2 regions of the Streptomyces sp. NPDC002734 genome follow, and region 1 is predicted to be linked to the other one. Evidence: riboswitches for the same ligand, from Rfam matches in the RefSeq annotation. Region 1 holds a riboswitch; the other holds the start of a gene.
The links. Region 1 has a riboswitch for cyclic di-AMP ahead of ABT026_RS00335 (C40 family peptidase). Riboswitches for the same ligand answer to the same signal wherever they lie in the genome.
Positions count from the first base shown of each region.

Region 1 (4,405 bases):
CGGGCCTCCTCACGCACCTCGTCCAGCTCGTGCATCTGCCGGGAGACGGAGGCGATCTCGGTGGCCTGGAGGGCGCCGGCTCGCTCGGCCATTCCGGCGTCCCGCAGGAAGCGGTCCGGGTTCGAGGAGAGCGCCAGCTGCATCGTCGGGCCGAGGCCGTTGCCCGAGCGGTACTGAGCGGCCGCGGCCGATCCCAGTGACTCGCGGGCGGCGTTGAGGTCCTCGGTGCGGCGGGCCGCCTCGTCCTGGAGCTTGTCGACGCGGCGTTCGGCGGCCTGGGTCCGCTCCTTCGCGCCGTTGTACTTCTCGGTGGCCGCCTCGGCCTCCTGGTAGAGCCGGTCGACTTCTTCGCGCACCTGCTCCGGAGTCGGCTTCGGCGCCGCGTGTCCGACTCCGTCCAGTCCCGCCGACGCGGCCGCACCCGCGAGAACCGCGGTGAGCAGGGAGCGTGCCCTGCTGCCGCTCCGCTTGTGCTGTGGGGGTTTGCGGTGCGCTGCCACGTCGAGTCCAAGTCCTTCCGTACGTCCCGTCCCCGGGCGGGACGGTCACGCATCCGGCGGCGACCCGCACAGGGGAGGCGGGCCGCCGCCGGAGCCTTCGATGGGGTGTCCGACGCCGTCCCGGTCAGGACGACGGAGGGGAGTCGGGCACCTGGAGGAGGACGCTAATCCGGTACGTCACCGTCCGGTAACGGTTTGTGCGCAGATGAATGCAAAGAGTCACGATGGTGTGTGGAGGTGACGGGCCCAGGTTCGATCTTGGTGGAACCGTGAGGCGGGATGACCGAATGCATACTTATGGGGCGGATGTGGCGGGCGGGGTGCTACGGGCGGCCCGCTGCCGGGGCCCTCGACGGCGGTGGCTAGGCTCCCCGCCATGGACGTTCTCCTGCACATATTCGTCGGTCTTCACATCATCGGAATCGCCGCGCTCCTGGGTGGCTTCTTCCATCAGATGAAGGCCATCGGTCAGGGCACCGCCCGCTTCACCCCGGGCATGCTGCACGGCGCCCTCACCATGCTGGTCACCGGCATCGTGTTGGTCGGCCTCAACGAGGCCCAGGGCGGCTCGGTCAACCACATCAAGATCGGCATCAAGCTGCTGCTGCTGATCGTGATCCTCGGCCTGGTCTACGTGAAGCGGGACGAGGAGCGGGTGGACAAGGGGCAGTTCGCCCTGGTGGGCGCGCTGACCACGGTGAACATCTTCATCGCGGTGCTGTGGACGTGATCCGGCGCCGGTGAGGCCGGTGACGCCGGTGAGGCAGGTACGCGGACGGCCCGCACGCATCGAGCGTGCGGGCCGTCCGCGTAGGTCCGTCCGCGTTCGGTCGTCCCGGTCAGGCGGGGCGGACGATGCTGTGGATGGAGCCCTCGCCGTCGTAGTAGATCGACTCCTCGCGCACGTACGCGCCGGGCTTGGGGGCGTGGATCATCATGCCCCCGCCGATGTAGAGGCCCACGTGGGTGATGTCGTCGTAGAAGAAGACCAGGTCGCCCGGGCGGGCGTCGGAGACGGGGACAGTGGTTCCGGCGTTCACCTGGTCGTAGGTGGTGCGCGGCAGGTCCACGCCGGCGGACTTCCAGGCGGCCTGGGTGAGGCCGGAGCAGTCGTAGGAGTCCGGGCCGGTCGCGCCCCAGACGTACGGCAGACCGATCTTCGCCTCGGCGAAGGCGACCGCCTTCTGCCCCAGTGAGGTGGAGGCCTCCGTGGTCCCGCCGGAGCCGGTACCCGAGCCGCTGCCGCCGGCGGCCTCCTCGGCCTCCTGCTCGGCGAGCGCGTCCTGGCGGGCCTTCTCCTCGGCCGCCTGCTGCTTGGCCAGCTCCTCCGCCTTCCGGCGAGCCTCCTCCTCCTTCTTCCGCTCGATCTCGGCGAGCCGCGCCTTCTCCTCGGCGGTGAGCTCGGCCAGGAGTTCACGCGCGTCGGTGAGCTTCTTCTGGACGGTCGCCTTGCTGGTGCGCAGCTTCTTCTCGGAGGAGTTGAGCGTCTCCAGGCTCTCGGTGGCCTCCTGCCGCTTCTCGGCGGTGTCCGCCTGTCTCTCCACGTACTCCTCGACGGCGTCCTGCTGGCGACCGGTCAGGCGGTCCATCAGCTGGGCCTGGTCGAAGTAGTCCTGGGGCGCGTCGGAGAGGAGGAAGGTGGCGGTGTCGGGGAGGGCCGTGCCGGAGCGGTACTGGGCGGCGGCGTACGAACCGAGCTTCTCGCGGGCCTCGTTCAGTTCCTCGGTGCGCTCGGCGACCTCGTCGAGCAGCTTGTCCAGGTCCTTGCGCTGCTTCTCGCTCTGCTCTTTGGCCGAGTTGTACTTCTCGGTGGCGGCCTCGGCCTGGCGGTAGAGGCGGTCGACCTTCTCCTGCACCTCTTCGAGGCCGGGGCGGTCGGACGGCGCGGCCTGGGCGGTCTGGGCGAGCAGGGCCACGGAGGTGAGGGCGACGGTCGCCAGCGCGGGGGTGCGTATGCCCGCGAGCAGGCCCGCCGGGCGGGGCTTTCGGTGCGACGCCAAGGCGGCGACTCCTTCCGTCTCCCGCCTACCGGGTTAGCTGTCGGGTTCGGGCGTGACGTCCGGAAGGATTGCCCTACGGTCCGGCGGGGCGGCCGGACCGATTCACCCCAGGTGGTGCGTGCGGGTCCCCGGCTCCGGCGCGCGGCCGGACTCGGCGGGGGCCGCACGGACCGGCGAGGTTCGCCGGTCGGGATCGGACGGCCCGCGGGCACGTTAGCCAACCTGTGGGGTCCCTGTGAAGGACGGTGTTCGATATGCCCGATACGTTTTCGTGACCTTGGGGTGAGTGTGGCGGTGCGTGACGGATGTGCGGCGTGCGGTCACCATCGACGCGCCGCCCGTACCAATCGCCGCCCACACCACGCGTCGCCCGTATCACGCGCCGCCCGTACCAATCGCTGTGCGCACCATGCGCCGTGCGCCCACGCGGAGCCCGCGCGCGGCGCGCCGGGCGGGTCACTCGGTGATGTCGACGACCACCTTGTTGGTCTCCAGCCCCGCGGCCGTCACGACCTGGACCTCGACCCGGCCGGGTTCCACGTCGGCCGGCACCGGGACGGTCAGCACCGTGTCGGACGGGTTGCTGAAGCCGCCCGCGACCGGGACCAGCGGCACGTGGACGTTGACCGCTCCTATCCGGACGACCATCCGCGACAGCCGGTCCGCGCTCTGCGCGCCGGGCGGGACGAAGCCCGCGCCACGGATCTCGATGTCGTCGCCGGTGCGGATCGGACCGTCCAGGTCACCGGCCTCGCGCGCCCGCACCACGGAGAGGACGACCGCGCGCCCGCCCTCCGCGTACTTGCCCGCCAGGTATGTCGCCGCCGACACCAGCACCACGACGGCCAGCCCCCACGGCAGGTCGGGCAGCTGCTCGGGGCGCCGGGCCAGCCGGACCAGGCCGAAGACCAGCGCCACGGCGGAGATCGCCACGTACTGGATGTCGGCGAAGCTGCCCCGGCCGGAGTCGTCGGTCAGCAGGTCGGCGGCCCGGGGCCGGTGGGCGCGGACCTTCTGCAGCCGCTGGCCCTGCACCCGCAGGCTCACCACCCGCCGGACCAGCACCGCGATGGCGCAGACCACGGCCAGTACCGTCACCACGCCCGCGCCCCGGGCCAGATCCAGACCCGCGATCAGCTCGTCGCGCCTGCGGTGTCCGGAGGCGGCGGCCAGCTGACCGGCCAGCGTGAGCACGGCGAAGGCGGTGAACAGCACCCACGCGGCGGCCACCGCCCGGGAGGTGGACAGACGGTTGTCCTCGCCGATCACCGGGGCGAGCACTCCGCCCTTGTCGCGGTGGAACCAGGAGGCCGCGGAGAGCGCGGCGCCCGTCAGCAGCGCGGCCAGCAGTCCGGCCGTGCGCGCCGCGGTCCAGCCGGCGCCGATCGCGGTGAGCGCCTGGACCAGCAGCAGCACCACCGCCGCGCCCCACACCGCGTACAGCGTGGTCCGCCACAGCCGGGCCAGCCACGCCTGCCCCTCGGACCGGCTCCGCTCGGCCACCTCGGCCGCGGACTGGGTGAGCTCGTCGGAGACCCACTGCCGGGAGGCGGAGGCCGAATGGGCGACCGCGGCCGGCAGCCCCTTCCCCGCGGCGAACTCGTCCCGCTGGTGGAGGAAGGCCGCCACGGCCTTCCGATGCCCCGCACGCGCCCCGTGCGGGCAGTCCCCGCACGTGCAGCCGCCCCCGTGGGCGTCCCTCGCCGCGTCGGCGCCCTGCCTCGCCTCCTGCACCGCCACGCCGTGTCCGCCTTCCCGCACCCGATCGTCCCTACGGCAACTCCGCTGCCGAGTAGGGGAATTGTGCCGTACCGCCCGCCCCGTCCGGTCCCCGGGGCCCACGTCGGCGCGGGCGTGCGGGGGAACCAGAGGCCACGCTCGTGGCCTCTTCCTGCACAACCGTCC
Region 1 covers NZ_JBEOVU010000001.1:81,815-86,219, reverse strand. Annotated here, with positions in the region: gene ABT026_RS00345 (C40 family peptidase) at 1-500, opposite strand, end outside; gene ABT026_RS00340 (hypothetical protein) at 877-1,230, shown strand; gene ABT026_RS00335 (C40 family peptidase) at 1,340-2,500, opposite strand; cyclic di-AMP (ydaO/yuaA leader) riboswitch at 2,508-2,667, opposite strand; gene ABT026_RS00330 (hypothetical protein) at 2,957-4,240, opposite strand.

Region 2 (4,405 bases), 170 kb from region 1:
GGCCGACGGTCGCGGTGGCGTCGCCGCTGACGACCGCGGCGATCGCGGTCGGCGCGGCGGTCACCGTCGTGCTGGGCGTGGCGCCGCAGTACTTCCTGGACCTGGCGAGCCAGGCGGGGATCTTCGTCCGCTGAGCGACGGGCGTCCCGACGCCGGACGCTCCGACGCAGGGCGTCCCATCGACGCCGAAGGCCCGGTTCCCTCGGGGGGAGCCGGGCCTTCGGCGTGCGGTACGGGGGCGTGGCGCGGGGGTCAGCCCGCGCGGTGCACCACGGCGTCGCAGAGGTGCATGAGGGCCGTCCTGGCCTCGCACTCCGGCAGCGGGGCCAGCGCGGCGCGGGCCTCCTGCGCGTAGCGGACGGTGTCCGCCCGGGCGTCCTCCAACGCGGGGTGCTCCCGCAGCCGGGCGACCGCCTCGGCCAGGTGCGCCTCGTCCGACAGGTCGGAGTCCAGCAGCTCGCACAGGGCGACGTCCTCGGGCAGCCCCAGCCGCTCCACCCGCTCGCGCAGCCGCAGCACCGGCAGCGTGGGGATGCCCTCACGCAGGTCGGTTCCCGGGGTCTTGCCGGAGTCGGAGGAGTCGGAGGCGACGTCCAGGACGTCGTCGGCCAGCTGGAAGGCCACGCCCAGCCGCTCGCCGTACTGCGTGAGCACGTCCACGACCTGGTGGTCGGCGCCGGACATCATCGCGCCGAAGCGGCAGGCGACGGCGACCAGCGAGCCGGTCTTGCCGGCCAGCACGTCGAGGTAGTGGTCGATGGGGGAGCGCCCGGCGGACGGACCGGCGGTCTCCAGGATCTGGCCGGTGACCAGGCGCTCGAAGGCCTCGGCCTGCACCCGCACCGCCTCCGGGCCGAGGTCGGCCAGGATGTGCGAGGCGCGGGCGAAGAGGAAGTCGCCGGTGAGCACCGCCACCGAGTTGTCCCAGCGGCTGTTGGCGCTGGGCACGCCGCGGCGCACCTCGGCCTCGTCCATCACGTCGTCGTGGTACAGCGTGGCGAGATGCGTGAGCTCGACGACGACGGCCGAGGGAACGATCCCCGGCGCGTCCGGATCGCCGAACTGCGCGGCGAGCATGACGAGCAGCGGACGGAACCGCTTGCCGCCCGCCTTCACGAGGTGCTGAGCGGCCTCGGTGATGAACGGGACCTCGCTCTTGGTGGCTTCGAGCAGACCTTCCTCGACGGCCGCCATACCTGCCTGGACGGCGGTCTCCAGCGCCTGGTCCCGAACCCTCAGCCCGAACGGCCCGACCACGCTCACGAGGGGACTCCTGTCTGCTGGTGTGTGCTGACGATCACACGGCTTGTCGATAGGTCATTGCCATCACCCCACTCAGCGTATCCGGTCGGGTTTGGATCACCGACAGCCCCCACCCGCCAGATGGCCGGAGACGCCCTGTCCGTTTGAGGGGAAATTGCCGGATTGATGACTTGTTCGTTCGTTTTGTATGATCATCGGTCGATCCGTGACATGGGCCACAGCGACGCGGGGTGGACGGACGGGGCTCAATGACCCGAAGTCGCCCACAGGCAGGGCGGGTTGAGAGGCGGGTCCGGAGGCGGCCCGAGTGGACGAATCGCCCGCAAACATGATCAACCAGCATGATCCACGGAGATCGTACTTGTTTCGGATATCCGCTCTCGCATACGTTTCGCGCCAGCCGGGCGGAACGCCGAATCCTGCCGCCGCCCGCACCCCACAGACCCATTCCACGCACGGCAGGAGCGGGGGACCCAGGTACACCGCCGGACCGGAGCGCGCGCGAGCGCGCCTCCGGGACGGCTAGGGGTGAAGCCTGCCGTCCCATCGGGCGGCGGGCCGGGCAGCCTTTCTGGCCCGAATCCGACAGCTCACCTCGCAGGCGCCGGAGAGGAAGAACGCATGTCCCGTCTCACCCGTACCGCGTCGGCCCTCGCCGTCGCCGCGGCCGTCGTCGCCGCGCCGATCGTGGGCGCCACCGGCGCCTGGGCCGCCGAGACCCCCACCGCGCAGACCTCGGTCACCGTCGCCCCGGGCAACAAGGTCACCCACCTGGCCGCCACCACGGACAGCCTCGACGGCTGGATCCGCGAGGCCCTCGCCGTCATGGCGAAGCACGGCATCCCGGGCACCTACGACGGCATCCACCGCAACGTGATGCGCGAGTCCTCGGGCAACCCGCTCGCCATCAACGACTGGGACATCAACGCGATCAACGGCATCCCCTCCAAGGGCCTGCTCCAGGTGATCGACCCCACCTTCGACGCCTACCACGTCGAGGGGACCGACACCTCGCCGTTCGACCCGGTCGCCAACATCGTCGCGGCGTGCAACTACGCCGCCGACCGCTACGGCTCGATCGACAACGTCAACAGCGCCTACTGATCCCCCGCTCCCCTCAGGGGAACAACCGCTCGAGGACGACGGCCACGCCGTCGTCCTCGTTCGTCGTGGTGACCTCGTCGGCGACCGCCTTCAGCTCCGGGTGCGCGTTGGCCATGGCCACCCCATGGGCCGCCCAGCGGAACATCGGGACGTCGTTCGGCATGTCGCCGAAGGCGACGGCGTCCTCCGGGCCCAGACCGAGGCGTGACGCCGCCATGGCCAGCCCGGTGGCCTTGGTGACCCCGTGCGGCTGCAGCTCCACCGTCCCGGGGCCCGACATCGTCGCGGTGGCCAGCGAGCCGACCGCCGAGGCCGCCACCGCGGTCAGCTCGTCGTCGGTGAGCTCCGGGTGGGACAGCAGCACCTTGGTGATCGGGCGCTCCCACAGGTCGCTCCGGCGGCCGACCCGCTCCGCGGGGAGCGTGGGCCGCGCCATCCGGTAGCCCGGCTCGATCAGCGTGAGCCCCTGGACGCCGTCCTGGTCGACGGCCGCGTACACCTGGCCCACCTCGGCCTCGATCTTGCCGAGCGCCGTCTCCGCCAGCTCCCGGTCCAGGGTCATCGACCACACCAGCCGGTCCCGGTCCGCGTCGTAGAGCTGCGCGCCCTGGCCGCACACCGCGAAGCCGCCGCCGATGCCGGCGAGCAGGTCGCGTACCCGGGGCGCGGGCCGGCCCGTCACCACCAGGTGCCGGGCGCCTGACCGCGCGGCCGACCCCAGGGCCGCACGGGTGCGGGGGGAGACGGTGTCGTCGTCGCGCAGGAGCGTGCCGTCCAGGTCCGTGGCGATGAGGGCGTACGCGGGGAGCGTGCGGGAGGGGGGCGCATAGGCGGCGGGTGCGGGCATGATCAGAGAATACGGACCTCCCGGAGCGCCCCCGTGACGGGTTGACACGCCAACTGGATATGTGCAATAGGGCGTTGCCCCTCTCAGGTGAGCGCACCACGCGGCGCGGCGGGGCGAGCCGCGCCGCCCGGGCAGGCGGCCGTTCCGGGCGAGCCGCGCCCCGGGCAGGCGGCCGTTCCGGGCGAGCCGCGCCCCGGGCAGGCGGCCGTTCCGGGCGAGCCGCGCCCCGGGCAAGCGGCCGTCCCGGGCAAGCGGCCGTCCCGGGCGGGCGGTCGCTCAGGCAGGCGGTCGTCCGAGGCGGGCGGTCCTCTCAGGCGGGCGTCGCGCCAGGCGGGCGGTCGCTCAGGCGTCGAGCGAGGTCAGCAGCTCGACGACGCTCTCGCCGTGGGTGGCCAGCTTCTTCTCGCCGATGCCGCTGATGCCGCGCAGCTCCTCCACCGACGACGGGCGCGCCGCCGCGATCTCCCGCAGGGTCGCGTCGTGGAAGATCACGTAGGCGGGAACGCCCTGCTCCCGGGCCCGCTCGGCCCGCCAGCCGCGCAGCGCCTCGAAGACCGGCTGGAGCTCCTCGGGGAGCTCCGCCACGGCCGCAGCCGCCTTGGCCTTGCGCTCGCCCCTCGCCGAGGGCACCTTCTTCGGCTCCTTGCGCATCGGCACCTGCCGCTCGCCGCGCAGCACGGCCGCGCTGCCCTCGGTCAGCACCAGCGTGCCGTACTCGCCCTCCACCGACAGCAGGCCCTGGGCCAGCAGCTGCCGGATCACGCCCCGCCACTCGCCCTCGGCCAGGTCCTCGCCGATGCCGAAGACGGACAGCTGGTCGTGGTCGAACTGGATCACCTTCGCGGTGCGCTTGCCCAGCAGGATGTCGGTGATCTGGGTGGCGCCGAACTTCTGGCGCCGCTCCCGCTCCAGCCGGACCACGGTGGACAGCGCCTTCTGGGCGGCCACGGTGGCGTCCCAGGTCTCCGGCGGCGCCAGGCAGGTGTCGCAGTTGCCGCAGCTCTCCTCGGCGGCCTCCTGGCCGAAGTAGGCGAGGAGCTGCTCCCGGCGGCAGCGGACCGTCTCGCACAGGGCCAGCATGGCGTCCAGGTGCGCCTGGGCCCGTCGGCGGAAGGCCTCGTCGCCCTCGCCCGACAGGATCATCTTCCGCAGCTGGACGACGTCGTTGAGGCCGTACGTCATCCAGGCGGT
Region 2 covers NZ_JBEOVU010000001.1:247,728-252,132, reverse strand. Annotated here, with positions in the region: gene nuoN (NADH-quinone oxidoreductase subunit NuoN) at 1-134, shown strand, start outside; gene ABT026_RS01145 (polyprenyl synthetase family protein) at 253-1,263, opposite strand; cyclic di-AMP (ydaO/yuaA leader) riboswitch at 1,737-1,882, shown strand; gene ABT026_RS01140 (transglycosylase SLT domain-containing protein) at 1,885-2,367, shown strand; gene ABT026_RS01135 (HAD family hydrolase) at 2,381-3,214, opposite strand; gene recQ (DNA helicase RecQ) at 3,557-4,405, opposite strand, start outside.
Region 2: it holds a riboswitch for cyclic di-AMP, as region 1 does, so the genes downstream of both, ABT026_RS01140 (transglycosylase SLT domain-containing protein) here and ABT026_RS00335 (C40 family peptidase) in region 1, are expected to answer to the same signal.